DNA from 4 places in the Devosia sp. Root105 genome. Region 4 is predicted to be linked to each of the others. Evidence: predicted binding sites of a transcription regulator. Region 4 holds the regulator's gene; each other region holds the start of a gene.

Region 1 (7,773 bases), on a different contig from region 4:
CCGGCAAGTGCTTGTAGCGCTCGCGGCCATAGGCGGCCTGGTCGGGTGAGACGGTGACGCCGACGCAATTGGCGCCGTATTTCTCTGCCGCAAAGCCCATGAAGGCGCCCCAGCCGCAGCCGATATCCCACACGGTCTGCCCAGGCTGCACGCCGATCTTGCGACAGACCATGTCGAGCTTGGCTTCCTGTGCGTCATCGAGATTGGTGACGCCCTCCGGCCAATAGCCGCAGGAGCCGGTCATGCGCTTATCGAGCGAGGCCTTGTAGGCCTCGGTCTCGTTGTAGTGCATGGCAGCGACGCGCTGTGAGCGCGTGATGTTCTGCATGTTCATGAAGCGCGCCTGGACGATCTGCCAGACGAGGTTGGTGGTGACGCGCACGCCATCGGGAACGCGCGAGCGCAGAACCCGGTTGAAGAACTCCGCCATGTCGGCGACGTCCCAGATACCGTCCATATAGGCTTCGCCGAGGCCAAGGGTTCCCTGGCCGTATAGTCGTTTCCAGAACTCTTCGGAGTGGATCTGAGGGTCCCACGGGTTAGGACCGTTCAGCGTGATATCTGCCTCCTTGAGGAGGACTTCCATTTGTGGGGTGGCTCCCATCGAATCCCTGCTCGCTTAATAGACAAACGCGGGAGAGCCAATGCCCCTAAGGCAGGCAAGTCAAGGGCGGCAGGGGTGCCTGCCGCCCTCAATGGATCAGAGGGTGATGCGGTATTCGCCGAAGCCGTTTTCGCTGGTCTTGCCAGTGGCCTCGATCTTCACCGCGGTGACGTCGGCGAGATGCTCGGCGGCCTTGGGGCCGGTCTCGAACAGCACGGTGCCGCCAATCGGGGCGAGCGACCAGTTGCTGTCGGCCTTGGGCTCGATGGTCTTCTGCTCGATGATGTAGCGCACGATGATATCGCGGTTGGTATCGGGGCCCTTGAAGACGATCTTGTCGGGGCCGATGCCCGGGAAGGTGCCGCCGCCACCGGCGCGATAGTTGTTGGTGGCGACGACGAACTTCTGGGCCGGATCGATCGGCTTGCCGTCGAACATCAGGTCGATGATGCGGCTCTCGGTGTTGCCGATATCCTCACCCTTGGGGCCGTATTTCGATGGCTTGGTGACATCGATCTTGTAGCTGACGCCGTCGATGACATCGAAGTTGTAGGCCGGGAAATCGAGGTTGATCAGCGGCTGGTCGGCGCCGCCTGATGCCACCTGGTTGAAGATGCCGGCCGAGCGATCGAGCCAGTTCTGCACGTCCTGGCCGGTGATCACCACGGCCTGGATGGTGTTGGGATAGAGGTAGAGATCGGCGACGTTCTTGATCGCCACCGGCCCCACCGGCACATCGGTGTAATAGTCCGGACCGCCACGGCCACCGGCCTTGAACGGCGCGGCGGCAGAAAGGATCGGCAGGGCCTCGTACTCGGTGCCCTTCAGCATCTGCGTGAGGTACCACTTCTGGGCGATGTTGACGATCTGGACGCTCGGATCGTCGGCGACCAGCGCGAAGTAGGAGTGGAGCGGCGCGGCCGTCTCGCCGACCGGGCGGCGAATATAGGCGAGGGTCTCGTCGTGATCGTCCTGCGCGGCGGCGAGGATACCGGCGACGCTTTCGACCAGCGGCTTCACCTTGCCCTCGACGCGCTCGAAGATCGGGCGGGCTTCGGCGGTGTGGGAGACAACGCTCCACTTGCCGTCATCGGCCTTTTCGAGCAGCAGGTCGATCAGGCCCATATGCGAACCCCAGAAGCCGGCCATGACGGCGGGCTTGCCGGCGAGGGTGCCGGCAGTGAGGTCGGCGCCTTCGAGGCCCTCGAAATCCTTGGAGTTGGGGAACACCAAATGCTGGTGGCCGGTGACGATGACGTCGAGGCCTTCGACGGCCGCCAGTTGCAGCGCGGCGTTCTCGGCCTTGGGCTGGCCGGTGTCGGCAGCGATGCCGGTATGGGCCAGCGCGATGACGAGGTCGGCCCCTTCCTCACGCATTTTGGGAATATAGGCCTTGGCCGTCTCGACGATATCGCGGGTATCGACCTTGCCGGCGAGATGGGTGTTGTCCCAGGTCATGATCTGCGGCGGCAGGAAGCCGATGAAGCCCAGCTTGATGGTCTGCTTGGCGCCGGCGCCGTCAACCAGTTCCTTCTCGATAATCTTGTAGGGCGCGACATAGGTGGTGTCGGCCAGGGGATCGGCGCCGAGTTCGCCCTTGGCGAGGTTGGCCGAAACGATCGGGAAGTTGGCGGCGGCGATGGCGGCGTCGAGGAACTCGAGGCCGTAATTGAACTCGTGGTTGCCGAGCGTGCCGACCTCGTAGCCGAGGGTGTTCATGGCGGCGATGATCGGGTGCGGCTCGTTGGTCAGGCCCTTTTCATAGGCGATGTAATCGCCCATCGGGTTGCCCTGGATGACGTCGCCATTGTCGATGAGGACCGAGTTGCCGGCTTCGGCGCGGATGGCGTCGATGATCGCCGCGGTGCGGGCGAGGCCGAGCGTGTCGTTGGGCGCATCGGCGTAATAATCATAAGGGAAAACCGCGACATGCAGGTCAGTGGTTTCCATCAGGCGGAGGTGGGCCTGGCCGGCGGCAGCCTGCACCGCGAAGGGGTGCAGCACCACGGCGGCGCCAAGCGTCGCCGAGCCGGCGAGGAAGGCGCGGCGGGAAATTGAGTAATTGTAGTTCATTGACGTCTCCCACAACATTTGAAGAAAGCGCGACCAGACGGAACGTCGGCTCTCCTGGCCGGTTATCCCGCATGGCGATCTGGGCTCAGATGCCGCCGCGACGTGACGTTGCAATGACGACGGCAATTGTGACAGTGGCCTTTCTGGACCGTTTGGTCAAATTTGCTGTCGCAAGACGAATGGCAGTATTGTTACTGGGCTGGTCCCATGGAGATTCCGGATGAAGTGGCAAGGGCGTGAGCGCAGTTCGAACATCGAGGACCGGCGCGGCCAGGGTGGCGGCAACATGGGCGGCATGGGCGGCGGCCGTATTCCGATCCCGATGGGACGCGCCGGCGGCGGCGGCCTTGGGCTGGTCGGCATCATTATCGTCCTGGGCATCATCTGGTTCGCCACAGGGCAAAACCCGATCGACATTCTCACGGGGGGTGGTGGCGGTACGACGACGTCGCAGAGCCAGCAATGGGCGCCGCCTCCGAGCAATGCCGGCGAGGACGAACTCGCCAACTTCGTCGGCGTGGTGGTCAAGGACACCGAGACCCTTTGGGGTGAGGTGTTCCAGCAGAACAACCTGACCTACCAGCCGCCCAAGGTGGTGCTGTTCTCGGGCGCCACGCAATCGGCCTGCGGCACGGCGCAATCGGCTTCGGGGCCGTTTTATTGCCCGAACGACAAGAAGGTCTATATCGATCTCAGCTTCTACGATCAGCTGCGCCGCCAGTTCGGCGCGCCGGGCGATTTCGCCCAGGCCTATGTGATTGCGCACGAGATCGGCCATGCCGTGCAGGATCAGACCGGGGTGCTGCCGGAGTTCAATCGGGCCCGCGCCTCGATGAGCCAGGGGGAACAGAACGCTTACTCCGTGCGGGTCGAGCTGCAGGCCGACTGCTATGCCGGGGTGTGGGCGAACTACGTCAACCGCGAGAACCTGCTGGAACAGGGCGATACCGAGGAGGCGATCACCGCCGCCAATGCCATCGGCGACGACACGTTGACCCGCGGGCAGGTAGCCGAGCGCAATTTCACGCACGGCACCTCGGCGCAGCGCATGGCGTGGCTGAAGAAAGGCATGCAGACTGGCGACGTGACCCAGTGCGATACGTTCAAGGGTTCGATCTAGGAACAGCAAAGATGGGGCTGATCCCCGCGGGTGCACTGCCGCATGTGAAGCGGTTCGGCTGGTCCGGCGTCCTGGCGCTGGGCGTGGTGATCGTCATGCTGGCGGGGATCAATCCGATCACGCTGATCAGCGGCAAGGTTTCGCCGCCACCACCGCCGACCTCGATCACCGGCGTGCCGGCGAGCTCGGCCAGCCTCGAGCAGATCGCCGCCTATCCGCCGATCGTCGGCAGCGAGGCGGAGCTGATGTGGCGGCGCTTCTTCTGGCAGACGGCGATCCGTTTTCCGCGGGTGACGATGAGCGTGGTCGAGAGCTCGAGCGCCTTCGGCTGCGGCATGGCGGGCAAGGACCTGACGGTGTTCTACTGTCCCGACAATCGGCTGGTGTATGTGGACACCAGCGCCTACGAGCGGTTGCGCGCTAAATTCCCGCTCGGCGCCGACTACGCCATGGCCTACCTGGTGGCCGAGGCCTATGGGCATCACGTGCAATGGGCGCTCGGGGTGTTTACCGACCTGGTGGCGCTGCAATCGCTGAAGGGGGCCGACCGGATCGCTGCGCTGGAGCGGCAGATCGACCAGCAGGCAGCGTGCTATGCAGCAATGTGGACGATCACCGCCGGGATCGACGAGCTGAACAAGAACGCGGCGGTGATGGCGGCGGTGGGCGCGGTAGAGGCCAATCGCGGCAATGCCATCATCAACCTGCCCCTTGGCCGGGTGGTGCCCGAGGTGCTGCAGACCGCGACCCCCGAGGCGAGGGCCTTCTGGTACGACAAGGGCTACGCCATCCCGGCGCCGGGCAGCTGCAAGCTCGAAAAGATCGCCACTGAAGGGCTGGTGTGAGATGAGCGGCCGACTCGACGGATTGCGGGTCGAACGATTCTTCGACGACGGCACCTATCCCAACAGCGTGCTGCCCTTGCTGTTGTACGAGGAGGCGTTGCCGCGTGCCCAAGCCGATGCCGAGGCGATGGAGGCGCTGTTTGCCGCCAATGGCTGGCCGCCGGCTTGGCGCGCTTCGGTGTTCACCTACCACCACTACCATTCGACGGCGCACGAGACGCTGGGCGTGGTGCGCGGTTCGGCGCGGCTGCTGCTCGGCGGGCCGGAGGGCCGCGAGTTCGACGTCGAGCCGGGCGATGTGATCGTCATCCCCTCGGGCGTGGCGCATCGACGGCTCGATTCGAGTGGCGATTTCCTGGTCGTCGGCTGTTACCCGCCAGGGCAGAGCTGGGACCTGCTGCGCGGCGAGGCGGGCGATCGTCCCACTGCCGACCACAATATCGAGCGGGTGCCGCTTCCACGCACCGATCCGGTGGGTGGTGCAGACGGGCCGCTGGCGAAGCATTGGCGAGTGGGTTAATCGGGCTCGGAATAGGGTGCGCTTCGACACGCCCGGGGCCTATTCGATGTCGCTCGATCTCACCACGCTCTATCTGGTCTCCGCCATGGTGACCGGCATGTCGGGGCTGCTGTTTCTGCTCGACATGCGCGGACGGCCCGATCCTCGCCGCAGCGGTGAGCCGGTGCCTCGAGCGCGCGACCTGTTCTGCCGCTATGGCGGGAGGAGTTCGCGGCGTTGCTGCCGGGAGCGAGCCCTGATGTTGCCGGCGTGGTGGCCGAGCGGGTGCTGCGGGCGGTACGCGGCGTCACGGTGTGGACGCCGGCCGGTCCGCTGCGGCCGACCACCAGCATCGGCATCTCGGCAGCCAACGTCGAATCGATCGATCTGGGAGCGCTGATGCGGGTCGCCGACATTGCGCTTTATCGCGCCAAGCGGGGTGGGCGAGACCGCGCCGAGGGTGCCGGCGACGCGCCGGTAGCGTTGCCGAAAACCCTGCTAAACGCGTGAATCTTCAATCGGTTCCGCGTTCCCGTTGGGTTCCCATCGGCCCTCAAAATGACCAGCAAATGATCGCCACGACGCCGTGATCCAGCCGGTTTGCGAGCACAATCAGGCTTAGTCTCTGTCCTCGCCGACAGCATTAAGGTTGTCGGCCGGACCCGGGCCACCGGGTGCCGATTTGAACCTCACATGGAAGGACAAAACTCCATGAAGAAGCTCCTGATCACCATCGCAGCCATTGGCCTTTCCTCGGCGGCTTTCGCCCAGGCGGCGGCAGTCACCTTCACGTCGGTCGATGCCGACACCAGTGGCGGTGTGAGCCTTGCCGAGGCACAGGTTGCCTGGCCTGATCTGACCCAGGAGGCGTTCGACGCCGCCGATACGAGCAAGGACGGTTCGCTCGACCAGGCCGAGTTCGATGCCTATGTAGCGACGCTTCCGGCTCCGGCCGCGCAGTAATTCGGCCAGCCATGGCTGAGAGGGGTCGCCCGGCCACCGGCGGCCCCTTTTTCTTTGGGCTCGGCGATTACTCGCCGGGCTTCACCTGTTCCGGCTGCAGCGCCATGCCCTTCTGCGAGCGCACCAGGTTCAGGAACCGGGTGAACAGGTAGTGGCTGTCATGCGGGCCGGGGCTGGCTTCAGGGTGGTACTGCACCGAGAAGATCGGCTTGCCCTCGACTTCAAGGCCGGCATTGGAGCCGTCGAACAGCGAGACATGGGTCTGCTTTACATTGCCGGGGAGGCTCTCGGTGTCCACGGCAAAGCCATGGTTCATCGACGTGATCTCCACCTTGCCGGTGGTCAGGTCCTTGACCGGATGGTTCGCGCCGTGGTGGCCCTGATGCATCTTCTGCGTCTTGCCGCCCACCGCGAGGCCGAGCAGCTGGTGGCCTAGGCAGATGCCGAACATCGGCTTGCCGGTTTCCATCAGCGTCTTGATCGTCGGCACGGCATACTTGCCGGTCGCGGCCGGATCGCCCGGGCCGTTGGAGAGAAAGATGGCGTCGGGGTTATGCGACATCACATCCTTGGCGGTGGCAGTGGCCGGAACGACGGTCACCCGCGCACCCTGGTCGGCGAGCTGGCGGAGGATGTTGCGCTTGGCGCCATAGTCGATGGCGACGACGTGGAACTCGGGGTTCTCCACCCGGCCATAACCCTCGGTCCGGGTCCAGGAGGTCTGGTCCCAGTGGTAGGTCTGAGCGGTGGTGACTTCGCGGGCGAGATCGAGCCCTTCGAGGCCGGGGAAGTTCTTCAACTCAGCCTGCATCGAAGGCTCGTGGAAGTAGCCATCGGGGGCGTGGGCGATGACGCCGTTCGGCATGCCGTTCTCACGGATGCGGGCGGTGAGTGCCCGGGTGTCGACGCCGGCGATGCCGATGATGTTGCGCTTCTTCAGCCAGGCGTCGAGCTTCTCGACCGCCCGGTAGTTCGACGGGTTGGTGATGTCGGCGCGCAGCACGCAGCCGCGGATGCCCGACAGCGCGGCCATGTTGACCGTCTCGATATCCTCGTCGTTGGTGCCGACATTGCCGATATGCGGGAAGGTGAAGGTGATGATCTGCCCGGCATAGGAGGGATCGGTGAGGATCTCCTGGTAGCCGGTCATCGCGGTATTGAAGCAGACCTCGCCGGCCGCGTGGCCGATGGCGCCGATGCCGTGCCCTTCGAGGCGGGTGCCGTCCTCGAGCAGCAGGAGGGCGGTCGCAGGTTTTTGCTGCCAGCCGGTCATGGCGGGGCTCCAAGGGTTCGGGTCGATGTCGGTTGAGGGCTCTCCTTAGAAGGGGCCCGGCCCAAGCGCAAGTGGCGCACGGGTATTATTGCGCTATATGGGGTGCGGCATAGAGGGGACAAGTCGCGGTGAGTGCGATCGAGCGTGAGATCGGTGGGGTATTCGTTCCGGTGAGCGACATCGAGCGGGCGAGGGACTGGTATCGGGGCCTGTTCGGGCTCGAGCCGGGTGGCGAGATCTTCTTCGGGCACATCCATGTGCTGCCGATGGTCGAAGGCAGCGGCCTGGTGCTCGACAGCAAGGGATTCGCCGGACCGCATGACAAGAAGCCGGCGTTTCACTTCAATACTTCCGACGTGCACGCGGCGCGCCAACAGGCAGTCGCCGCCGGCGCAA
Region 2 (7,773 bases), on a different contig from region 4:
CGCCCGCGTCCATTGTGAGCCCGTTCGACATCACGCTGCTCCCCGTCCGAATTCGAAGGCCTGGTTGCCGACCAGCCGGCGCCGCAGCCAGCCCGAGAACTGGTCGACGGCGATGATGGTGACCAGCAGCAGGATGATGATGGCGTAGGTCTTGGCGGCATGGTTGTTGCCGATCGACAGACGGAACGCCTCGCCGATGCCGCCGCCGCCCACCGCGCCAATAATGGTCGAGGCGCGCACGTTGATCTCGGTGCGCAGCAATGTGTAGGAGACGAAATTCGGCAGCACCTGCGGCAGCATGCCGAAACGCACCCGCTCGAGCCAGGTGGCGCCGACTGCCCTCAGCCCCTCGTCGGGCTTCATGTCGGCATTCTCGACCACTTCGAAGAACAGTTTGCCGAGCGCCCCGATGGTATGGAGCGACACCGCGAAGATCGCGGCGATCGGGCCGATCGAGAGGATCGCGGTGAGGAGGCCAGCAATGACGATCTCGGGGAAGGCGCGGAGGATTTCCATGATGCGGCGCACCACGAAGCGGACGGCGCCGGCGCCGACCAGGTTGGTGGCAGCAAAAAAGCAGAGGCAGAAAGCGAGGCCACCGCCGATAATGGTCGAAACGATCGCGATGTTCACCGTGACCATCAGTTCGTAGATGAAATGCGGCACGTACAGCGTGTCGGTGAAATACATCCGCTGCGAGGTGAAATCGTACTTCATCGAGCCGTCGGCATAGGGCGACGGCTGGTCGAACATCGCCCGGAAAATCTCCAGCGGGTCGTTCGGTACGAAGCTGCGGAGAAAATCGAACAGGTAGGGCAGCCGCTCGAAGAACTTGCCCGAGTTCGCCGCATTGGCGAAATTGAGCGACAAGGCCAGCACGATGGCGAACACCACCAGCGCGATGATGGAATAGACGCGCCGGGTGCGGATCTGCTGGCGATAGTGACCGTAAACAGTCCGGGTCGCGTCGCTGATGCCGCCGGCTGGATCGTGCGCGATATGCGCCATGCCGTGCTCCTGATGTCGAAACGGCGGCACCTCTGGGGTACCGCCGTTTCCATTCATTGGGTGTTGGGATCAGTCGCCGATCACGGACTTACGGGCAGCTACGATGGTGTCGTAGAAGGCCGGCTCGACTTCGACATAGGCGGTGTTTTCGCCACCGGTGAAGCCCTGGAAGCAGGCGAGATCCTTGGTCGGCAGCTCGAGGAAGAACGCCTGGATCTTGGCCTTCAGCTCTTCCGGCAGCTTGTTGGAGACCATCAGCGGGCCGTTCGGGATCTGCGGCGAGCGCCACAGCTCGACGATATCATCGGTGTCGAGGATGCCCTTCTCGACCATGGTGTGGAGGTTACCCGTGGTGTAGCCCTCGGCCCATTCGCCGACGCCCGAACCGAAGGTGGTGCCCGCATCCCAGGTGCCGTCGAGCACGCCGAGAACCAGGTTTTCATGGCCGCCGCCGAAGCCGGTCTCGCCGAAGAACTCGGCCACCGGAGCGCCGATATCGGCCGGCAGCGAGACGTTCGGCACGAGGTAGCCCGAGGTCGAATCCGGGTCGGCGAAGCCGAGCTTCTTGCCCTTGAGGTCGGCGAGCTTGGTGTAGCCCTTGTCCTTGCGGGCAACCAGCAGCGAATAGTAGCCGGTCGAGCCGTCGGCGCCGGCAGTGGTCAGGATCGGATCGACCGCGGCCGGGTCCTGCAGCACGATGGCGGCATAGGACGAAGCGCCCATCGAGGCGATGTCGATGGTGCCGCCGAGCAGGCCCTGGATCACGCCGTTATAGTCGGGCGACGGGAAGATCTGCACTTCCGGCACGCCGGTCGCGACCTTCAGGCCCTCGGCGACGCATTCGGTCTTGCGGATCTGGTCGGCTTCGTTCTCGGAACCATCGAGACCGATGCGGAGGACCGAGACATCCTGCGCGAACGCAGTGCTGGTCATGGTGAGGGCGAGAGTCGCCATCAGGACGTTACGGATCGCGGACATGGAAGTCTCCTTTGGTGACGCGATTGGCTTTCCGCCACCTGTCGCGCCGCGCAAGCAGGCGGCTGACCGGCAGGAGCGGAAACTCTGAAATCTCAGTTGGGCAGGCCGGCCGAAGCGAGCGGGGCCTCGAGGGCGCCCGCCGGCAGCTCGGCGTGCTTCTTCTTTTTCCTCTTGGGGACGATGGCCTCGAGGCTGGTCGAGGTCATTTCCTCCGAGAACGCTTCTTCGAGGCCGTCGGCGCCATAGAGCTCACGCGCCACCTCGGTGGTCAGTTGCTCGGGCGTGCCATCGAACACCACCCGGCCGGCCGACATGCCGATGATCCGCTCGCAATAGGCGCGGGCGGTATCGAGGGTGTGGAGGTTGGTGATCACCGTGATCCCCTGCTCCTCATTGATCGCCTGCAGCGAATCCATGACGATCTTGGCATTGCGCGGATCGAGCGAGGCGATCGGCTCGTCGGCGAGGATCACCTTGGGCTCCTGCATCAGGGCGCGGGCAATGGCGACGCGCTGCTGCTGGCCACCCGACAACGTCTGCGCCCACTGGCTGGCGGTCTGGGCGATATCGAGCCGCTCCAGCGCCCTGAGCGCCAGCAGTTGCTCTTCCTCGGAGAAGATCTGGAGGAGGCTCATGATGGTGTTGCGGCGGTTGAGCCGGCCGAGCATCACGTTGGTGATGACGTCGAGGCGCGGCACCAGGTTGAACTGCTGGAAAATCATGGCGCAGTCGCGCTGCCAGTCACGCAACGACTGCCCGCGCAGCGACGAAACTTCGAGGCCGCCGAACTCGACGCTGCCTTCGCTGACATCGATTAGCCGGTTGATCATCCTGAGCAGGGTGGATTTGCCGGCGCCGGAACGACCGATGACGCCGACCATCTGACCGGCGGGGATTTCGAGGTTGACGTTGTCGACCGCCACCTTGGCGCCGAAGCGACGTGTAACCTTGGAAATCTTCAGCATGCGCACAAACCCCGTCCAATCGACGGGGCCAACTCGTAAGGCGGCTACACGAAGCGTGCGTGAAGGTTGGGTGACGTCTTGATGACAGTGGAAAAGCGCCTGTCGCAGGGGGCTAACCCCCTCTCTGATCACGCCTTTCCATCACCGGGTCATTGCCGCGAAAGCGGGAACCTCGGTTTGTGGAGCGTCCTGTCGCGCACCAGAACAGAGATTCCCGCTTTCGCGGCAATGACCGGTGTGTGGGGTACGAGCAGTTTACTCGTACTTTTCGAGGAAGGCTTCGATCTCCAGCGCACGGAAATCCGGCAGCGCCTGATGCAGCTTGTCGTGGCTCCAGTCCCACCAGCCCAGTGCCAGAAGGCGATCGGCGATCGGGCCGGGGAAGCGCTGGCGGATCGGCTTGGCCGGCACGCCGACGGCAATGGCGAAGTTGGCGACGTCCTTGGTCACCACCGCGTTCGAGCCAATGATTGCCCCATGCCCGACCTTGACGCCCGGCATGATCACCGCGCCGTGGCCGATCCAGGTGTCATGGCCGATCTCGATGCCGTTCTCGGCCCGCCACTCGAAGAACGCCGCGTCATCGGCTTCGCCCTCAAAGTACCAGCTCGAGCGGTAGGTGAAGTGATGCAGCGAGGCGCGCTGCATCGGGTGCTTGCTGGCATAGATGCGCACATTGGCCGCGATGTTGGCGAACTTGCCGATCTCGGCATAGGCGATCTGCGTGCCCTCGACGCAGTAGGAGTAGTCCCCCAGGCTCGAGCGGTTGACGTGGCAGTGTGCGCCGACCTCGGTGTACTTGCCGAGGACGGAATCCTTGACCCGGGCGGTCGGATCGATGACAGGCGCCTCCGAGAGCTTCATGCGGCTTTCCTTGCGGCGAACAGGGTGACGTCGACGATGCGGTCGGCAACCTGAGCACGGACCTCTTCGTCATGGAAAATGCCGAGCAGCGCCACACCGGCTCGCTTCTTTTCGGCAATCATCTCCACCACCACGGCGCGGTTGGTGGCATCGAGCGAGGCCGTCGGCTCGTCCAGCAGCAGCACGGGATGCGGGGTGATGAAGCCACGGGCGATGTTCACCCGCTGCTGTTCGCCACCCGAGAAGGTCGCCGGCGGCAACGACCACAGCCGCTCGGGCAGGTTGAGCCGCGCCAGCAGCTCACGCGCCCTCGCCGTGGCCTCATCCCGGGAGACGCCACGGCTCACCAGTGGTTCCGCCACCACATCGACCGTGGTCACCCGCGGCACGGTGCGGAGGAACTGGCTGACATAGCCGATGGTGTCGCGGCGGAGATCAAGCACGGTGCGTGGGCTGGCCGTCGCGAGATCGACAGGCTGGCCGTGATGCAGCAGCGAGATCGACCCGGCATCGACGCCATAATTGCCATAGACCATCTTGAGCAGGCTCGATTTGCCAGCCCCCGAGGGACCGCCAAGCACCACGCACTCGCCGGCATTGACATCAAACCCGACACCCGAAACCACCGGCAGCACGATGCCGTCGCGCAGGTGCATGGTGAAGGACTTTGCGACGTCTGAGACTGAAAGCAGGGCGGTCATTTGTTAGACTCCGGTGCGTGGGGCCACCCCCACCCTTGATCCCTCCCCACAAGGGGGAGGGAGACGACTGCACTATCAACGCCCCCGATGAAGCGGCCCCTGCGCCTCCCTCCCCCTTGTGGGGAGGGAATGAGGGTGGGGGTGGCCGCGCGCTCCGGCGTCACGGTCACACCTGCAAAATCGAGCTGACGAGCAGCTGCGTATACGGCTCGCGCGGGTCGTCCAGCACCCGGTCGGTGAGGCCCTGCTCGATCACGTGACCGTCCTTCATCACCATCATGCGGTGCGACAACAGCCGCGCCACCGCCAGGTCATGCGTGACGATGATGGCCGAGAGCCCCAGATCGGCGACGAGGCCGCGGATCAGGTCGAGCAGGCGCGCCTGCACCGAGACGTCGAGCCCGCCGGTCGGCTCGTCCATGAAGACCAGACGCGGATGGGTAACGAGGTTGCGGGCGATCTGCAGCCGCTGCCGCATGCCGCCGGAAAAGGCGCGCGGTTCGTCATCGACCCGGTCCTCGGCGATCTCGACGCGACCGAGCCATTCGATGGCCGTCGAGCGGATCCGGCCATAGTGCCGGTCCCCAACCGCCATCATCCGCTCGCCGACATTGGCGCCAGCCGACACGGTCATCCGCAGCCCATCCGCCGGGTTCTGGTGCACGAAACCCCAGTCGGTGCGCATCAGGAAGCGCCGCTCGGCCTCGCTGAGGTCGTAGAGATTGCGCCACACCTCGTCACGCATCCGGTACTCGGCAAGGCCGGAGGTCGGCTCCAGCCGGGTCGAGAGACAGTTGAGCAGCGTCGTCTTGCCCGAGCCGGATTCCCCGACAATGGCCAGCACTTCGCCCGGCCACAGCTCGAACGACACATCGGCGCAGCCCATCCGGCTGCCGTAGAACTTGCTGAGGTCGCGAACACGGAGGAGAGGTTCGGTCACGATTTGGCTCCTAGGCTAAACGACTGCCCCACCCACCGGATCATTCCCGCGAAAGCGGGAACCTCCGTTTCGGTGCGCGCCGCAAACAGGGATCCCCGCTTTCGCGGGGATGACCCGGTGGATGTGGGACAGCTTGGGGCCAATAGCGTCATTCTGCTGCCTCCAGGGCGTGGCCGGCAAGCTTGCCGCGGTGGCCGTGCTCGCGGCGGTCCTCGCAATTGTCGGTGTCGGAGCAGACGAACATGTGCCCGCCCCGGTCATCGAGGATCACCTCGTCGAGATAGACCCCGGTGGCGCCGCACAGCGCGCACGGCTCCTCGAAATGCTGGATCTCGAACGGATGATCCTCGAAATCGAGGCTCACCACTTCGGTATAGGGCGGTACTGCGTAGATGCGCTTCTCGCGCCCGGCGCCGAACAGCTGCAGCGCTTCCGACATGTGCATTTTGGGGTTGTCGAACTTCGGCGTCGGCGAAGGGTCCATCACGTAGCGGCCCTCGACCTTCACCGGATAGGCGTAGGTCGTGGCGATGCGGCCATGCTTGGCGATATCCTCATAGAGCTTCACATGCATCAGCCCGTATTCCTCGAGCGCATGCATCTTCCGCGTTTCGGTCTCGCGCGGCTCGAGGAAGCGCAATGGCTCGGGGATCGGCACCTGGTAGACCAGCACCTGCCCCTCGGTGAGCTTGGCTTCCGGGAAACGGTGGCGGGTCTGGATGATCGTCGCCTCTTCGGTATGGGTGGTCACCTCCACCTGAGCGACCTTGGCGAAGAAGGCGCGGATCGACACCGCATTGGTGGTGTCGTCGGCACCCTGGTCGATGACCTTCAGCACGTCATTGGGCCCAATGATCGAGGCGGTAACCTGCACCCCGCCAGTGCCCCAGCCATACGGCATCGGCATCTCGCGGCTGGCGAACGGCACCTGGTAACCCGGCACCGCGATGGCTTTGAGAATAGCCCGGCGGATCATCCGCTTGGTCTGCTCGTCGAGATAGGCGAAGTTGTATTTGGCGATGTTCATTTGGATTGTCCCCGACGCACCGACCCTGCGACCGACCACGGAGTCATTCCCGCGAAAGCGGGAACCTCTGTTTGCGGTGCGGGAAGTAAGAAAACGGAGGTTCCCGCTTTCGCGGGAATGACCCGGTGGGTTGAACGAATGCCTGCGTGTGCGGCGACTGAAGTCATTCTGCCGCCTCCGGATAGGCTTCTGCTTCGTCGGCAATGTCGTGCTCGGCGCGCATCTCGCGCAGCAGCCCGAGTTCGCCCTGGAAATCGACATAGTGCGGCAGCTTCAGGTGCTCGACGAAGCCGGTCGACTGCACGTTGTCGGAATGCGAGATGACGAATTCCTCGTCCTGTGCCGGATGGTTCACATCCTCGCCGAGCTCGGCGGCGCGCAGCGAGCGATCGACCAGCGACATCGCCATGGCCTTGCGCTCGGCCTGCCCAAACACCAGCCCGTAGCCGCGGGTGAACTGCGGCGGTACCTTGGCATTGCCCTTGAACTTGTTGACCATCTGGCACTCGGTGACCCGGATACGCCCGAGGTTCACCGCGAAGCCGAGCTCCGGAATATCGAGCTCCACCTCGACCTCGCCGATGCGGATCTCGCCGACGAACGGATGCGAGCGGCCATAGCCGCGCTGCGTCGAGTAGCCGAGCGCCAAGAGGAACCCTTCGTCACCGCGGGCCAGCGCCTGCAGGCGCCGATCACGGTTCAGCGGGAACTCCAGCGGTTCGCGGGTGAGATCGCCGATCTCCTCCTGCACTTCGGACACGTCGGGCTCGATCAGCCCCTGGTGATCGAGCAGGTCAGTGACCCGCGGCGCCGGCTCGTCTGCGCTGGCGCGCGCCATGGCTTCATCGACCGCAGCGCCCTCGGCAATGCTGGGGTCGAGCAGGCGGTGCGTATAGTCGAAGGTCGGTCCGAGTAGTTGGCCACCCGGCAGATCCTTGAACGTCGCCGAAACGCGGCGCTCGATCTTCATCGCCGCAGTGTCGATCGGCTTCGAATAGCCGAAACGCGGCAGCGTGGTGCGATAGGCGCGCACCAGGAAGATCGCCTCGATCAGGTCGCCGCGCGACTGAATGATGGCCAGCGCCGCCAGCTCGCGGTCATAGAGCGAACCCTCGCCCATGGCGCGATCGACCGCGAGGCCGAGCTGTTCGATGATCTGGTCGAGGCGCAGCGCCGGCACCGAGCGATCGCCGCGACGGCGATCGGCGAGCAGCCGGTGAGCATTGGCAATGGCGGCCTCACCGCCTTTGACGGCAACATACATGGCTCAAGCCTCCGAGATGCGAGTGG
Region 3 (7,773 bases), on a different contig from region 4:
CGTCCCTCACCGGTTGGTACCAGCCGCCGGCTGCCGGCAAGCCGCTGATCCTCTATTTCCGCGGCAATGCCCAGAGCTTCTCACGCGAGCACGAGCGCTTCGCGGCCTTCGTCGCCGACGGCTATGGCTTTCTCGCCTTCGACTATCGCGGCTTTCCCGGCTCGCCCGGCGAGGTGAGCGAGGCGAACATCCTCGCCGATGGCCTCGCGGCCTATGACTGGGTGGCCGACAAAGGTTTTCCGATCGTCCTCTGGGGCCGTTCGCTCGGCTCGGGGCCCGCCACCTATGTGGCGAACCTCAGGGAGGCCGATGCGCTGCTGCTGGAGACGCCGTTCGACTCCGCGGTCTCGGTTGCCGCCGACCGTTACTGGTTCCTGCCGGTCGGGCTGCTGATGGCCGACCAGTTCAGGGTGGACCAATGGATCAAGGATGTGACCGAGCCGGTCTATGTGGCGCACGGCACGGCCGATCGCACCATTGGCGTCAGCCACGGGGAGCGGGTCTATGCGCTGGCGCCGAACCAGGATGAGCTCTGGATCGAACCCGGGGCAGGACATAGCGACATGTGGGCGCGAGGACTGTGGGAGCGGGCGAAGGGGTTCTTTCAGCGGGCTGAGGCTGGGGTGCGCTAGATGCGCGGCCCGCACCGGCCCAAAATGAAAACGCCGGCCCCAAGGGACCGGCGTTTCAATTTCAGCGCTGTGCGCCGGCTCAGTACAGGGTCAGGCCCGCGAAGGCGACCGAGTAGTTGAGGCCGGTCTGGCCCTGGATCGACCACGGCTGCAGGGCGAAGCCCTTGCGCGAGCCGCCGATCAGCCAGTTGCCGCCGAGGCCGACGCCGAGCGTGGCTTCAGCCGAACCGCCGACATAGGTGCCGGCCAGCGAGCCCCTGCCGTACTTGGTATTGGAGGCCGAGAACACCAGCCAGACGATCTCGGTGCGGCCGGTGACGCCGATGTCGATGCCGAGCTTCTTGATGTTGCCCTGGTAGCGCTCGGTCTTGTAGCCGTCGCGCTTGAAGCGGCAGGTCATATCCTTGGACGAGCCGATGATGAAACCGATACCGGGATCGACGGTGCAGCTGAGTACGCCGACCTTGACCTGGGTGGCGGCCTGGGCGGCGCCGGCGGTCATGAGCATGACGGCAGCTGCAGCCGCGGCGATGAACTTCTTCATGTTGGAGTCCTCAATGTTTGACGCGTTTTATCAGAGCAGGATTGCGTTTCGTTGAAGCGCACTCCTGCTCCAAGTCCTAGTAGTCGCGAGATCGAACCGGAAAGGTCTGCAACCTTTCCTGATCTCGCTCTAGTTCGACCCAGAGTGGATCGGGAGTCTATCCGTTGCCGCCAACGGCACAAGGCCTCATCCGGTTGCGCACAACTGCACAAATATGAGCAAGTTCTGGCGGTACGTAACAAAAACGCCGCCCTTGTGAGGCGGCGTTCCTGAACCAAATCTGAACGCCTCTTACGGGCGTGCCGGACGCGCTGCCGCGGCGGGGGCGGGCAGGCCGCCTTCACGCTGGGCGCGCTTGCGAGCCAGTTTGCGGGCGCGGCGCACGGCCTCGGCCTTCTGGCGAGCCTTCTTCTCGGACGGCTTCTCGTAGTAGTTGCGAAGCTTCATCTCGCGGAAGACGCCTTCGCGCTGGAGCTTCTTCTTCAGTGCGCGCAGCGCCTGGTCAACATTGTTATCGCGAACAACTACTTGCAAGCGCAACCGCCCTTCGTAATCAGTCAGAACTGTTTGACGTACACGCCCCAAAGGAGCGCCGACCGGCTGAACCGGTCATTCGTGGGCGGCTATATAGGCCAATCGAAACGGCTTGTCCACACCGGCAAGCGTCCGAAATCGCTCATTTTGCGCGCTTTTTCAACGCAACCCGGTTGATGTGACCCATTTTCCGACCGCGGCGCGACTCGGCTTTGCCATAGGCATGCGGCTGGATGTTGGGGCCAAGCCGTTCGGGAATCGCGGTGATTTCGTCACCGATCAGGTTCTCCATCACCACGTCGGCCATGCGGCCCGGGTCGCCCAGCGGCCAGTTGACCACGGCGCGGATATGCTGCTCGAATTGGTCGGTGATGGCCACGGCCTCGGTCCAGTGCCCGGAATTGTGCACCCGCGGCGCGATCTCGTTGACGAGGAGCTTACCGCCCGGCAGCACGAAGAACTCGACCCCGAGCACGCCGACATAGTCGAGCGCGATGGCGATTTGTTGCGCGATCTCGACCGCCTTCTTCGCAGTCTTTGAACTGATGTCGGCGGGCACCGTGCTGGTCTTGAGGATATGGTCGCGATGGACATTTTCGGCGGGGTCGAACGCCGCGACTTCGCCGAGCGCGTTGCGCGCCACCACTACCGAGATTTCCTTTTCGAAGGCGATGAAGCCTTCAAGCACCAGCGGCCTGGGCGACAGCAACTCCCAGGCGAGGGCGGCGTCTTCCATATTGTGGACGATGCGCTGGCCCTTGCCGTCATAGCCGAGCCGGGTGGTCTTCAGCACAGCAGGGGTGCCGATCTCTTCGAGCTCGGCCTCGAGCCGGTCGAGGTCGGCGATCGCCGCGAACGGCGCCACCGGGATGCGGTTGATGGTGAGGAAGGCCTTTTCGGCCAGCCGGTCCTGCGACACGGCCAGCGCAGTGGCGCCAGGGCGCAGCGGCTTCAAATTGGCGAGGAAGGCAGCGGTTTTCGCCGGGACGTTCTCGAACTCGTAGGTGACCACGTCGACGCCGGCGGCAAACGCGGCGAGCGCGGCTTCATCGTCATAGGCGGCGACGGTTTTCAGCGGCGTCACGTCGAAAGCCGGGCTTTCTGGATCCGGGCAATAGATATGGGTCTTCATCCCCAGCCGGGCGGCGGCGAGCGCCAGCATGCGGCCGAGCTGGCCGCCGCCGAGGATACCGATGGTGCTGCCCTGCGGCAGCGGCGTGGCGTCAGACATCGTCGGATGGAAACTCGGGGATGGAAGCGGTCTGGTCGGCGCGGAAATCGTCGAGCGCCGAAGCGATTTCAGGGTCGGAGAGCGCGAGGATAGCGGCGGCCAGCAGCGCGGCGTTGATGGCGCCGGCGCGGCCGATGGCGAGGGTCCCCACCGGAATGCCGGGCGGCATCTGGACGATCGAGAGCAGGCTATCTTCACCGCCGAGCGCCGCGGTCTGCGCCGGCACGCCGAGCACGGGCAGGGGGGTCAGCGCGGCCACCATGCCGGGCAGATGCGCGGCGCCGCCGGCCGAGGCGATGATCACCTGAAAGCCCTCGGCTTTGGCGCCCCTGGCGAATTCATACATCCGGTCGGGCGTGCGATGCGCCGAGATGATGCGCGCTTCGTAGTCGATCTTCAGCGCGTCGAGCGTCTCGGCGGCATGACGCAGGTTCGGCCAGTCGGACTGGCTGCCCATGATGATGGCGACGGGTGGCGAGGTCGGCACTTAGGTCCCCCGGAAGGCGCGGCTCATGCCTAGTTTGTCGCGCAGTCGAACCGCAAAAGTCTGCAACTTTTGCTGACTACGCTCGCGACGTTTGTCGCGCAGTCGAACCGCAAAAGTCTGCAACTTTTGCTGACTACGCTCGCGACGTTTGTCGCGCAGTCGAATCGCAAAAGTCTGCAACTTTTGCTGACTACGCTCCGTGGTTTTCACCCTTAGGGAAGAGCCCCGCCGAGCGCAAGCGGCTAGCCCTTGTCCTTTGTGGTCAGGCAGCGGTCGGCGGCCGGTCCAGTGCGCAGGCCAGCGCATCGAGCGCGGTGCGATCGGCCAGTTCGATCGAGCCCTCCGGCAGCCCGAGGATGCGGTCGATGACGGTGCCCAGATATTCCATCTTGTCGAGCAGGCGCTGCGACAGCCGCTCGAAATGCAGCCGGTCGCGGGTCTGGTAGAGCTCGACGATCAACTCCCGGTTCGAGGTCATCAGGTGCATGATGGTCTCGGCGGCGCTTTCCGGATCCGGCGTATCGAAGGTCTGCTCGGCAACGCCTTCGACAATGATGCGCGTCAGGATCGGCCGCACCACTTCGGTGACAGCGCGCTGGGTGCGCTCGAACAGCTGCAGGTTCTCGGCCCGGAACATCGGTTCGAACGTGGCGCGCAGTTCCGCCGCGGTCTCGGTCTTATGGCGGCGCATGGTGCCGAGGAAACCGGCGAGCTTGGAGAACGCATCGAGCGTTGGGTCGGAGAGTTCGGCTTCGGTCAGCGCTGCGGTCTGGCGCGCATAGCGGCAGGCGAGGGCCTCGACCAGGTCCTCTTTCGATTCGAAATGGTGGTAAAATGCCCCCTTCGAGACGCCGACGTCGGCGATGATCTGACTGACCGAGGTCGAGTCATAGCCATTGCGGGCGAACAATCGCTGCGCCGCATCAAGAATTTCGTCGCGCCGCGCCGGGGCGCTCTTCACAATTCGAGGAAACGGCATTCCGCCCTCCCAAGGACAGTCGCACGCGTCAATATCATGGACCGACCAGCGGTCGGTCAGCTGTGTAGCACGCTGCGTGATGAATGTGGAGCGCGGCGCGCCGACGCAGGCAGGTCTTTGATGCCGGCGCTCGGACGGGAAGCGGCTGCTTGGCTTCCGGAGGCGCCCTGCCGTCAGGCGATGATGTCGGGCAGCAGGATGTTCTCGAGCTGCACGATCCGATCCTTCAGGGTGAGCTTGCGCTTCTTCATGCGCTGAATCAGCATCTGGTCGGAGTAGCCGGACGATGAGAGGGTGTGAATGGCGGCGTCGAGGTCGGCATGTTCCTGGCGTTTTGCAGCCAGTTCCAGACCCAGCGCGGCTTCTTGTTCCTTGGTGAGCGGCAGCATCGCAGCGGTTGACGAGGTCCCTCAGCGAGGCGAAATGCCCGTGCGAAAAGGGTTAGCCGATCGGTCGGAGATTTGCACCTGATTTTGCACCAGCGGCGATGTGTTGCAGTCTTGCACATCGACAGCGCGTGAAATTTTTGTGACGATCACTGCGTCGAAAAGCTGGAGAGGAGTTGTCATGACGACTGAAGGCCACGTCGAATCGCTCGAGCGGCGTCACCGGGAATTGGACCGGAAGATCGAGGATGAAATGAGCCACCCCAGCCACGATGACTTGTACGTCGCGGCACTGAAGCGGAAGAAACTGGAGATCAAGGACGAGCTGACGCGAATGCTCAGCGAGGCCTGAGGAAACAAACAGAATCCCATGCAGTTGTGAGGGCCACGGCAAGCGCCGCGGCCTTTTTTCATGGGCGGCGTTTGGAGCGCGGGGCCACCCCACCCAGCTGCGCTGCGCTACGCTGCCGCCGGTGGCTGTGGACCCCCACCCTTGATCCCTCCCCGCAAGGGGGAGGGAGACGACAGCCCCGATATCAGTGTGAGGGTCTCCCTCCCCCTTGCGGGGAGGGATCAAGGGTGGGGGTCCACAACCACCGGCGCTCCGGGGTGGACGCTCACCTGAAATCGTTGATCTCGAACCAGTAGCCGTTGGGGTCCTCTACGAACACAGCGCGCATGCCGTCGGGGCGGGTGTTCACTGCGCCCGGGTTGCCCTGCATGTCGGAGAACGGCGTGCCCAGCGCCCGCAGATGCTTGAGCACTGCCTCGAAATCTGGAGCGGAGAGCGCGAAGTGCGTGCGCTTTTCCACATGGGTGCGGCTGATGTCGCCCGCCTGGATATGGAAGCGCTGGCTGTTGCCGAACTCGAACCAGCGGATATGGGTGCCGCCCATCGGGTCGGGCACTTCGCGGATCTGCAGCACCTCGGTGAGGAATTTCGCCGTCTCGTCGAGGTCGCGAACCAGCAGCGCGATATGGTCGAGGCGATAGTCGATGCTCATGTTCTTGCTCTTGTTGCACCCTGGAGGTCAGGAAAAGCCCGTCTCGCGAAGGCGGGGATCACAGGCCCTTCCGATTCGAAAACGCGACCAAGTCAAAGACTGAGAGCATCTCACCGAAATGGTGGGATGCGTTAGGCAGCGGCGCTGGTGAAGAACACCCCGACGGCGCCATCATAGATCAGCTTCAGCGACAGCAGGAACACCAACCAATACGTAAGCTGGTAAAACCGCTTCACTGAAATTCGCCGCACCAGCCAGACGCCGATGATCACCCCGGCAATGGCGAGTGGGGCGAGTATCGCGGCCCGTTCCAGATTGGCGACGTTGAGCTGGCCGAGGAAGAAGTACGGCACGAGCTTGGCGGTGTTGACGATGGCGAAGAAGAAGGCAGTGGTGCCTGAAAAGATCACCGGCGTCAGCTTCTGCGGCAGCACATAGATCTGGAAGGGCGGCCCACCGGTGTGGCTGATGAAGCTGGTGAAGCCGGCCGCGCCGCCCCAGAACATGCCCCAGGGTTTTGACGGCGGCAGCCCCTCGAGCTTCTTGCGCAGCGGCAGCAGCGCATCGAGGATGAACAGCAGCGTCAGGATACCGACGAACAGCAGCACCACGGCGTCGGAGACAAAGCTCCACAGCACCCAGCCGACAACGGTCCCCACGAAGGCGCCGGGCAGCATGATCTTGAGGATGCGCCAGTCGGCATCCTTGCGGTAGGTCCAGACGGCAATGGCGTCCATGACCAGCAGCAGGAGCAGCATCATCCCCGCGGCGTCGCGCGCCGGCATCACCAGGCTGAGGAGTGGCACCCCGACCAGCCCGAGACTCCCTACCAGCCCGGATTTGCTCAGGGCGACAATGAAGACCGCGAGGACTGCGACGGTCCAGAAATAGAGATCGGGCATGGGGAAAGGGGGCGACCGGTGGGAAGACAGACAGGCGCTACTCGGAGGCCCGCGGCGCCTTGTTGTCAATATCGCCTTCAGCAGAATGCCCCGGTTCCGGCTGTTGTTCTCGATCCGCCTTCATCACCGCATCGAGCATTTCGGTGGAGCGGCGGACAAAGCCGATATAGGCGGCCTGGTCGTGCCGCACGGCGTAGCTTTCGTGCAGCATGCGGGTGTCGTGCTGCTCGAACGCCTCGGCCACCCGGTGGGCCTCCGCCTTGTCGCGACCGAGCGCCAGCAGCGCGTCCTCGCCCAGCTTGATGGCGGCGCGGAAGGTCTCGCGCTCGATCACCTGTACGCCGAGCGCCATCAGGTCGTGGGCATGCGAGCGGTCGACGGCACGGGCGGCGACGATGACGTCGGGATAGTTGCGGCGGATCAGCTCGGCGATGCCGAGGATGCGCTCACCGCCGGCCACGGCGATGACGATCATCCTGGCCTTGTCGGCGCCTGCGGCGCGCAGAATCTCGAGGCGCCCGCCATCGCCATAGAACACCTTGACGCCGAAGCGCTTGACTAGCTCGATCTGCGCCGGATCGTCGTCGATCAGCGTCATTTCGAAGCCCTGGGCGCGCAGCAGCCGCGTGACGATCTGGCCGAAGCGGCCATAGCCGAGGACGATCACCCGGTCATGCGGGTTGGGCACGTCGGGACCTGGCGGCAGCTCGGTTTCGTCGCCGCCATTGCGGTTGAGGCGCGGCGCCCAGAGCCGGTCGTAGAGGAAGATCAGGAACGGCGTCGTCGCCATCGAGAGCGCCACCACCACGGTCAAGAGTTCGACCTCCGGACCCGAGAGGTTCCCGGCGGTACGGGCGAACTGTAGGATGACGAAGGCGAACTCGCCAGCCTGGCTGAGCAGCACCGCCAGCAGCACCCGCTCGGCGACGTGCATCTTAAAGAAGGTGGCGAGGACGAACAGCACCAGCATCTTGAGGCTGATCAGCGCCACCACCAGCGCCAGCACCAGCAGCGGGTTCTCGATCACCACGCTGAAGGCGATCGACATGCCCACGGTGATGAAGAACAGCCCGA
Region 4 (7,773 bases):
AATGACCGACGCAGCCTTGCCCCACGCCACTGTGGCCACCGCGGCTTCGGCCCGTCGTGATTTCGGCCTGAGGCGCCGCCACGCCGCCGAGTTCCGTTTCCGCCTCTATGGCATCGTGGCCATCATCATCGGCCTCGGCTTCCTTGCCATCCTGCTGGTTTCGATCTTTTCGAAGGGTTACACCGCCTTCGTCCAGACCGCGATCACCGTGCCGGTCGAGTTCTCTGCCTCGATCATCGACAAGGACAACGAGCGCGCCACCAACCCGCGCGTCCTCGTCTCCGCCAACTACCCGATCATCGCCCGCAACGCCGTGGCCAAGGCGCTCGGCGTCTCGACCGACGACAAGGCGGCAATGCGCGACATCGCCAAGTTCGTCTCCGATGGTTCGCGTTCGACGCTGCGCGAGATCGTCGTCGCCGACCCCTCGGTGATCGGCACCACCCGCAACGTTACCCTGCTCGCCGCCGCCGATATCGACAGCGCCAACAAGGGCCAGATCGATCTCACGGTGCCCCAGGATAAGCGCAAGGTCTCCGACCAGCAGGTCGCCTGGCTCGATCAGTTGAAACAGGAAGGCGCCATCTCGACGCCGTTCAACTGGGGCCTGCTCACTTTCGGCGCCTCCAGCCGCCCCGAGACCGCCGGGCTCGGCGTGGCGCTCGTCGGCTCGCTCTACATGATGGCAATCGTGCTGCTCTGCGCGCTCCCCATCGGCGTTGCCGCCTCGATCTATCTCGAGGAGTTCGCCAAGAAGAACCGCTTCACCGACTTCATCGAGGTGAACATCAACAACCTCGCGGCGGTGCCCTCGATCGTCTTCGGCCTGCTCGGGCTGGCGGTGTTCATCAACTTCTTCGGTATGCCGCGTTCGGCGCCGATCGTCGGCGGCCTGGTCCTCACGCTGATGACCCTGCCCACCATCATCATCGCCACCCGCGCCGCGCTGCGCTCGGTGCCGCCCTCGATCCGTTCGGCTGCGCTGGGCATCGGTGCCTCGAAGATGCAGATGGTGTTCGATCACGTGCTGCCGCTCGCCACCCCGGGCATCCTTACCGGCACCATTATCGGCCTCGCCCGTGCCCTGGGTGAAACCGCGCCGCTGCTGCTCATCGGCATGGTGGCCTTCGTCGCCGACCGCCCGACGACGCCGCTCGATCCGGCGACCGCTTTGCCCGTGCAGATCTACATGTGGGCCAACGAGGCCGAGCGCGCCTTTGTCGAGCGCACCTCGGGCGCCATCATCGTGCTGCTGCTGTTCCTCGCCCTGATGAACCTCGCCGCCATTCTCCTCCGCCGCCGCTTCGAGCGCCGCTGGTAACCCCTGACCTGGATGACCGACATGTCCCTCGAATCTGCTGCGACCCTTGCCGCTCCCGTCTCGCGTCCTAACGCCCTGCCGAAGATGACCGGCGAGAATGTCGGGGTGTTCTATGGAGCCAAACAGGCGCTGTTCGACGTCAACCTGAAGATCGAACAGTTCAACGTCACCTCGCTGATCGGCCCTTCGGGCTGCGGCAAGTCGACATTTCTCCGTTCGCTCAACCGCATGAACGACACCATCGACGGCTGCCGCGTCACCGGCAAGATCAACCTCGACGAGGACGATATCTACGACCCGTCGATCGACGTGGTGGAACTGCGTGCCCGCGTCGGCATGGTGTTCCAGAAGCCCAATCCGTTCCCCAAGTCGATCTACGAGAACGTCGCCTACGGCCCCAAGATCCACGGCATCGCCCGCAACAAGGCCGACCTCGATGAGATCGTGCATTCCTCGCTGCGCCGCGCCGGCCTGTGGAACGAAGTGAAGGACCGCCTGCAGGAGCCGGGCACCGGCCTTTCCGGTGGTCAGCAGCAGCGCCTCTGCATCGCTCGCGCCATCGCCACCAAGCCCGAAGTGCTGCTGATGGACGAGCCCTGCTCGGCGCTCGATCCGATCGCCACCGCCGTCATCGAGGAACTGATCGACGAGCTGCGTGAGAACTTCACCATCGTCATCGTCACCCACTCCATGCAGCAGGCCGCCCGCGTCAGCCAGAAGACCGCGTTCTTCCACCTCGGTAAGCTCATCGAGGAAGGCAAGACCGAGGACATCTTCACCAATCCCAAGAACAAGCAGACGCAGGACTATATTACCGGCCGTATCGGCTGACCCGAGAGGAACTCGAGAATGGCATCGCTCAACGAGCACATCGTTTCCTCTTACGAGGACGAACTCACCAACCTCAACAAGGCAATTTCCGAGATGGGTGGCATGGTCGAACAGGCCATCACCGAGTCGGCCGTCGCCTTGCTCAAGCTCGATCACAAGCAGGCCCAGGACGTGCGCCTGTTCGACAAGAAGATCGACGAGATGCAGCAGCGCATCAATGACGCGGCGGTGTCGATCATTGCGCGCCGCCAGCCGATGGCGGCGGACCTGCGCATGGTGGTGACCTCGATCCAGGTCGCCAATGACCTCGAGCGCACCGGTGATATGGCCAAGCAGTTGGCCAAGCGCGCCATGCAGATCGAGTCCCTCGGTCTCGCGCCAAAATTCTACAATGGCGTCAAGCACATGAAGGAACTGGTGGCGCGGCAGCTGAAGAGTGCCATCGATGCCTACCTCAACCGCGACTCTGCTGCGGCCGTCGAGGTCTGCAGCCGCGATGACGAAGTCGACGCGATGTACAACTCGCTGTTCCGCGAACTCCTCACCTATATGATGGAAGATCCGCGCAACATCACGCAGTGCACGCACCTGCTGTTCTGCACCAAGAGCCTCGAGCGCGTCGGCGACCATGCGACCAACATCGCCGAAGCTGCCTACTACCTCGAAACCGGTCGCCACCTCGGCGCCGAGGAACAGCAGCGCCAGCCGCGCTAAGTCCCTTCGCCGTCTCATTGCGACGGCGAAGGTCTAAGCCTTTGATTTACAGAGCTTTCAGGTCCGTAGCTTTCCTGAAAGCGCTCTAGGGGTGATCCGATGTCAGCCACCATCCTGATCGTCGAAGACGAAGCCGATCTGGCCGTCCTGCTGCGCTACAACCTCGAAGCCGAAGGCTTCCGGGTCGCCACTGCCGCCTCGGGCGACGAGGCGGTGGAGCGCATCCGTGACGGCGTTCCGGACCTCATCCTGCTCGACTGGATGTTGCCGGGCCTTTCCGGCATCGAACTCTGCCGCCGCTGGCGCTCACGCGAGGAAACCGCGCGCACCCCGATCATCATGATCACCGCCCGCGGCGAGGAAGAAGAACGCGTCCGTGGCCTTGCCACCGGCGCCGACGATTATGTGGTGAAGCCGTTCTCGATCCCCGAGCTGCTGGCCCGCATCAACGCGCTGCTCCGCCGTTCGAGCCCGCAGCTCGTCACCGCGGTGCTGAAGGCCGGCGACCTCGAGCTCGATCGCACCAGCCACCGCGTCCGGCGCGGCGGCCGCGAGGTGCATCTCGGTCCCACCGAATACCGCCTGCTCGAATACCTGATGCGCCACCCCGGCCGCGTCTACTCCCGCGAGCAACTGCTCGACGGGGTCTGGGGCAACGACGTCTATGTCGACGAGCGCACCGTCGACGTGCATGTCGGGCGCCTGCGCAAGGCGATCAACCGCCACCGCGACGCCGACCCGATCCGCACCGTCCGCGGCGCCGGCTATGCGTTTGACGAGCGGTTTGCGGCGGTCAGCTGAGCGCCACATCAAGGGTGGGGGTGCCCCACGCTCTGATGTGGAGCCCCCTAAATCACCCGCTCCGCGCAGATCCGATAACTGTCCGCCCACGGCCGCAGCCGCTCGAACGTCGCGCTGGCCGCCAGCACATCGGCATCGGCATAACGCCGGCCGATGATCTGCATGCCGACCGGCAGCCCATCCACCAGTCCGGCCGGGATCGACGCAGCCGGATGCCCGGTGAAGTTGAGCGGGTAGGTGAGGCACCAGCCGATCCCCTGGTCGACCGCCTCGCCGTTCACCTCGCGCGGCCCGTGCGTATTGCCACCAACCTCGTTCTTCACCGGCAGCGCGGCAACCGTCGGGGTGATCACCAGGTCATAGGTGGCGAACGCGGCCTGGAACGCGTCGTAAATCTCCGACCGCATGGCCTGGTCGCGTCGGAGGTCGGCTGCCGTCATCGTCTGCCCGTAGCTTTCGATCCAGTGCAGGTACTCCGGCGGGAAGTCGCCGCGGTGGTCCGCCAGAAGGTCGAGCCCGCCCGCCTTTACCGCCTCCAGTGTCCCCATGTTCAATGGCATCATCAGCCGCAGCCAGAGCTCGCTCAGTTCGCGCTGCGAATAGCGGATGCCGAGCTTGATCTCTTCGACGTGCGCGCCGGCTTCGCTGAACGCCGCGACGGCCCGCTGTACCGTTTCCGCCACCCGCGGATCGACCGGGAACACATCGAGGTTGGGGCTGTAGCCGATCCGGAAACCCTTGATCGATTGCTTCAGCGCACCGAGATAGTCGACCGTCTCGCTAAGGCTCAGCGGGTCGCGCGGATCGTACCCGCCGAGCACACTCATCGCCAGCGCCGCATCTTCCACCGTGCGGGTGATCGGCCCCTCGAACACATAGGGCAGGTCGCCGGCAAAGGCGTTGGGTCGCATCACCACCGGCACGCGCCCGAAAGCCGGCTTGTAACCATAGACTCCGCACCAGGCTGCCGGGATGCGGATCGAGCCGCCGGCATCGGTGCCCTCGGCGATCGACACCAAGCCGTCGGCGACGATCGCCGCGCTGCCGCCCGATGAACCGCCCGGGTTGCGTGTGGTATCGAACGGGTTATTGGTCGCCCCGAACAGGTAGTTGTCGGTCACCCCGCGCAACCCCATCACCGGGGCATTGGTCTTGCCCACGAGGATTGCGCCGCCCTTTTCGATCCGCTCGGCGAACGGGCAGTGGAACTGCGCGATATTGTCCTTGAGCGCCCGCACCCCGCCGAAGGTCGTCGGCCAGCCGGGCTTGAAATCGAACAGGTCCTTGATCGCTGCGGGTACCCCGTGCAGCGGCGGCAACGTCGCACCGCTCATCACCGCCGCCTCGGCTGTTTTCGCCTCGCGCCGCGCATCGTCGAAGCCGAGATAGATCAGCGCATTGAGGCTCGGGTTGCGCGCCTCGATCCGGCTGATGGTCGCCTCCATGAGCTCGACCGGCGACACTTCGCGCTGGCGAATCCGCCGCGCCAGTTCGGTGGCGCTCAGATAGGAAAAGTCGCTTGTCGGCATGTTTGCCCCCCGCTTGTTGTTGAGGGGGATACTCGACAGGAAGCGCGCCCCGCACAATGCACCGTTCGACGGGGCAGCGGGCGCCTACCATACCAATTCCCGCTTGCCTTAACCCGCTGCTTTTGTTCAGGTCTCCCGCCGGTCAGCGGCGAGGGAAGCGGACTATGAAGACAGCATTGGTCGTATGGGGCGGGCTCGAGCTGCACGAGCCCGAAAAAGGCGCGCATATCGTGCGCGAAATCCTCGAGGGCGAGGGTTTTGAGGTCGATGTCACCGGCGACTACACGGCGCTCGGTGGCGAAAGTGTCGGCTCCTACGACCTGATCGTGCCGCAGATCACCGGCGGCGAGCTCGACCGCGAGAACTCCATCCGCTTCTGCGCCGCCGTCGAAGCCGGGACCGGCCTTGCTGCTTTCCACCACGGCCTCGCCACCAGCTTCCAGGGCAATGCACGGATCCGCTTTCTCGGCGGCTGCACCTTCGCCACCCACCCGGGCGATATCATCAGCTACCAGGTCGACCCCAAGGTGACGGACGACCCGATCATGGCGGGCATCAAGAGCTTCGAGCACACCTCGGAGCAGTACTACATGCATGTCGACCCCACCGTTGAGGTGCTCGCCACCACCACTTTCTCGGGCGAGCACGCCTTCTGGAAGAAGGGCGCCGAGATGCCGGTAGTCTACAAGTCCGCTTATGGCCGCGGTCGCGTCTTTTACACGGCGCTCGGCCACAAGCCGGCCGAGCTAGACAAGCCCGAGATCAAGACCATCCTGCACCGGGGGCTGCTATGGGCGGCCCGCTGATCCCCTCCCGTCCGGTCGGCGCGACCGGCCTCGAGATCAGCCGCATCGGCTTCGGCGGCGCGCCGCTCGGCGACCTCCGGCGGGCACCGACCGATGCCGGGGCCCGCGAAGTGCTTGAGGCCGCCTGGGATGCCGGTATCCGCTATTTCGACACCGCCCCGTTCTACGGCGCCGGCCTGTCGGAGCGTCGGATTGGCGATTTCCTGCGCGATAAGCCGCGGGATAGCTATGTGCTTTCGACCAAGGTCGGCCGGTTGCTGGTCCCCGACCGCGCCTTTTCGATGGAGCGTCACGGCGATCCACGCGCCCTGCCGTTCCGGCCGAAGTTCGATTTCACCTATGACGGGGTGATGCGGAGCTACGACAACTCGCTGCAGCGGCTGGGGCTCGAGAGCATCGACATCCTGTTCCTCCACGATATCGGCGCCTTCAGCCAGCGCGAGCGCCATGCCGAGACCATGAAGCAGGCACTCGAAGGCGGCGGTATCCGTGCGCTCGAAGAGCTGCGGGCCTCGGGGGCGGTGCAGGCCATCGGGGCGGGGGTCAACGAGTGGCAGATCATCGATGAGCTGATGAACCATGCCCGCTTCGATATCTTCCTGCTCGCCAATCGCTACACCCTGCTCGACCAGCAGGTGATCGACACCCTGCTGCCGCGGGTGAAGCGCGAAGGCGTGGCGATTGTCGACGGCGCCCCGCTCAACAGCGGTATCCTCGCCACGGGTCCGGTTCCCAACGCGATTTATGACTATGCGCAGGCGAGCCCCGAGATGATCGAGAAGACCCGCCGCATCGAGGAGTTGTGCAGCAAGCACGGCACCACGCTGATCCGCGCTGCCCTCAACTTCCCGCTCGGCCATGAGGCGATCACCGCCATCATCCCCGGCTTCTCCAATGTTGCCGAGTTCAACGACAATCTCGCCGGCTACCGCAAGCCCATTCCCGACGCGCTCTGGGCCGAGCTCCGCGAGGCGGGCCTGCTGCATCCGAAAGCGCCTGGCCCCGTTACCCCGGTCCTGGCGTAAGATAGGCTTCAACGTCCAACCCCCGGAGGCCCCATGGGCGAACGCATCAAACTCACCGCTGCCGATGGCTTCGTCCTCAACGCCTACCGCGCCGCCCCGGAAGGCAAGCCGCGTGGCGGCGTGGTGCTGATCCAGGAGGTCTGGGGCCTCAGCAACTGGATCCGCAGTGTTGCCGACCGCTGGGCCCGCCACGGCTACCTCACCATCGCTCCGGCGATGTTCGACCGCGCCGAGTATGGCTTCGAGAGCGAGAACTATGGCGCCGACCACTTTCCGCTGGTCGGCGAGCTGATGAAGAAGTTCTCGATGGATAGTGCCATGACCGACATCGAAGCCGCCATCGCGGCCGCTTCCGAAGCCGGCAAGGTGGGCATCACCGGCTACTGCTTCGGCGGCCGCGTCAGCTGGATCGCCGCCAGCAAGCTTGAGGGCCTCAGCGCTGCTTCCGGCTACTATGGCGGTGGCGTGCCGAACTATATCGAGCTGACACCCAAGGTGCCGATCGAGATGCATTACGGCGACAAGGACCAGGGCATCCCGCTCGAGCAGGTCGAGCAGTTGAAGGCCCGCCACCCCGAAGCCGACATCTACGTCTACAGCGGTGACCACGGCTTCTGTAACAGCGACCGGCCGGAAAAGTTCGACGAAGCCTCGTGCACCAAGGCCTCGGTGCGCTCGCTGGAGTTCTTCCATAAGCACCTCTGACCTCGCCCGTCACCTCGCCTATCTCAAGGAGGCAGCGGCCG

Evidence for each region. Region 4 encodes PhoB, which activates phosphate uptake and scavenging genes when phosphate is short. Its sites were predicted from a motif close to TGTCATNNANCTGTCAT; they were not measured.
Region 1: the regulator PhoB is predicted to act here: its motif matches at 2,780-2,796, upstream of ASC68_RS14335 (bifunctional 2',3'-cyclic-nucleotide 2'-phosphodiesterase/3'-nucleotidase).
Region 2: the regulator PhoB is predicted to act here: its motif matches at 3,022-3,038, upstream of phnC (phosphonate ABC transporter ATP-binding protein).
Region 3: the regulator PhoB is predicted to act here: its motif matches at 4,925-4,941, upstream of ASC68_RS28420 (YdcH family protein).

What each region holds. Positions count from the first base shown of each region.
Region 1 covers NZ_LMCR01000015.1:203,498-211,270, reverse strand. Annotated here, with positions in the region: gene cfa (cyclopropane fatty acyl phospholipid synthase) at 1-586, opposite strand, end outside; gene ASC68_RS14335 (bifunctional 2',3'-cyclic-nucleotide 2'-phosphodiesterase/3'-nucleotidase) at 701-2,677, opposite strand; gene ASC68_RS14330 (neutral zinc metallopeptidase) at 2,898-3,797, shown strand; gene ASC68_RS14325 (neutral zinc metallopeptidase) at 3,809-4,642, shown strand; gene ASC68_RS14320 (cupin domain-containing protein) at 4,644-5,162, shown strand; gene ASC68_RS14315 (diguanylate cyclase) at 5,349-5,651, shown strand; gene ASC68_RS14310 (hypothetical protein) at 5,853-6,104, shown strand; gene carA (glutamine-hydrolyzing carbamoyl-phosphate synthase small subunit) at 6,172-7,377, opposite strand; gene ASC68_RS14300 (VOC family protein) at 7,506-7,773, shown strand, end outside.
Region 2 covers NZ_LMCR01000020.1:198,580-206,352, forward strand. Annotated here, with positions in the region: gene phnE (phosphonate ABC transporter, permease protein PhnE) at 1-31, opposite strand, end outside; gene phnE (phosphonate ABC transporter, permease protein PhnE) at 31-1,008, opposite strand; gene phnD (phosphonate ABC transporter substrate-binding protein) at 1,078-1,986, opposite strand; gene phnC (phosphonate ABC transporter ATP-binding protein) at 2,079-2,951, opposite strand; gene ASC68_RS26500 (acetyltransferase) at 3,207-3,815, opposite strand; gene phnL (phosphonate C-P lyase system protein PhnL) at 3,812-4,516, opposite strand; gene phnK (phosphonate C-P lyase system protein PhnK) at 4,683-5,459, opposite strand; gene ASC68_RS26515 (alpha-D-ribose 1-methylphosphonate 5-phosphate C-P-lyase PhnJ) at 5,605-6,483, opposite strand; gene ASC68_RS26520 (carbon-phosphorus lyase complex subunit PhnI) at 6,647-7,747, opposite strand; gene phnH (phosphonate C-P lyase system protein PhnH) at 7,751-7,773, opposite strand, start outside.
Region 3 covers NZ_LMCR01000017.1:282,803-290,575, forward strand. Annotated here, with positions in the region: gene ASC68_RS19830 (alpha/beta hydrolase) at 1-632, shown strand, start outside; gene ASC68_RS19835 (DUF992 domain-containing protein) at 712-1,176, opposite strand; gene rpsU (30S ribosomal protein S21) at 1,468-1,710, opposite strand; gene ASC68_RS19845 (5-(carboxyamino)imidazole ribonucleotide synthase) at 1,853-2,941, opposite strand; gene purE (5-(carboxyamino)imidazole ribonucleotide mutase) at 2,934-3,398, opposite strand; gene ASC68_RS19855 (TetR/AcrR family transcriptional regulator) at 3,691-4,407, opposite strand; gene ASC68_RS19860 (DUF465 domain-containing protein) at 4,581-4,796, opposite strand; gene ASC68_RS28420 (YdcH family protein) at 4,975-5,145, shown strand; gene ASC68_RS19865 (VOC family protein) at 5,411-5,797, opposite strand; gene ASC68_RS19870 (sulfite exporter TauE/SafE family protein) at 5,929-6,699, opposite strand; gene ASC68_RS19875 (monovalent cation:proton antiporter-2 (CPA2) family protein) at 6,737-7,773, opposite strand, start outside.
Region 4 covers NZ_LMCR01000021.1:221,928-229,700, reverse strand. Annotated here, with positions in the region: gene pstC (phosphate ABC transporter permease subunit PstC) at 1-5, shown strand, start outside; gene pstA (phosphate ABC transporter permease PstA) at 2-1,321, shown strand; gene pstB (phosphate ABC transporter ATP-binding protein PstB) at 1,343-2,152, shown strand; gene phoU (phosphate signaling complex protein PhoU) at 2,171-2,866, shown strand; gene phoB (phosphate regulon transcriptional regulator PhoB) at 2,966-3,667, shown strand; gene ASC68_RS27860 (amidase) at 3,715-5,196, opposite strand; gene ASC68_RS27855 (ThuA domain-containing protein) at 5,361-6,002, shown strand; gene ASC68_RS27850 (aldo/keto reductase) at 5,987-7,027, shown strand; gene ASC68_RS27845 (dienelactone hydrolase family protein) at 7,061-7,732, shown strand.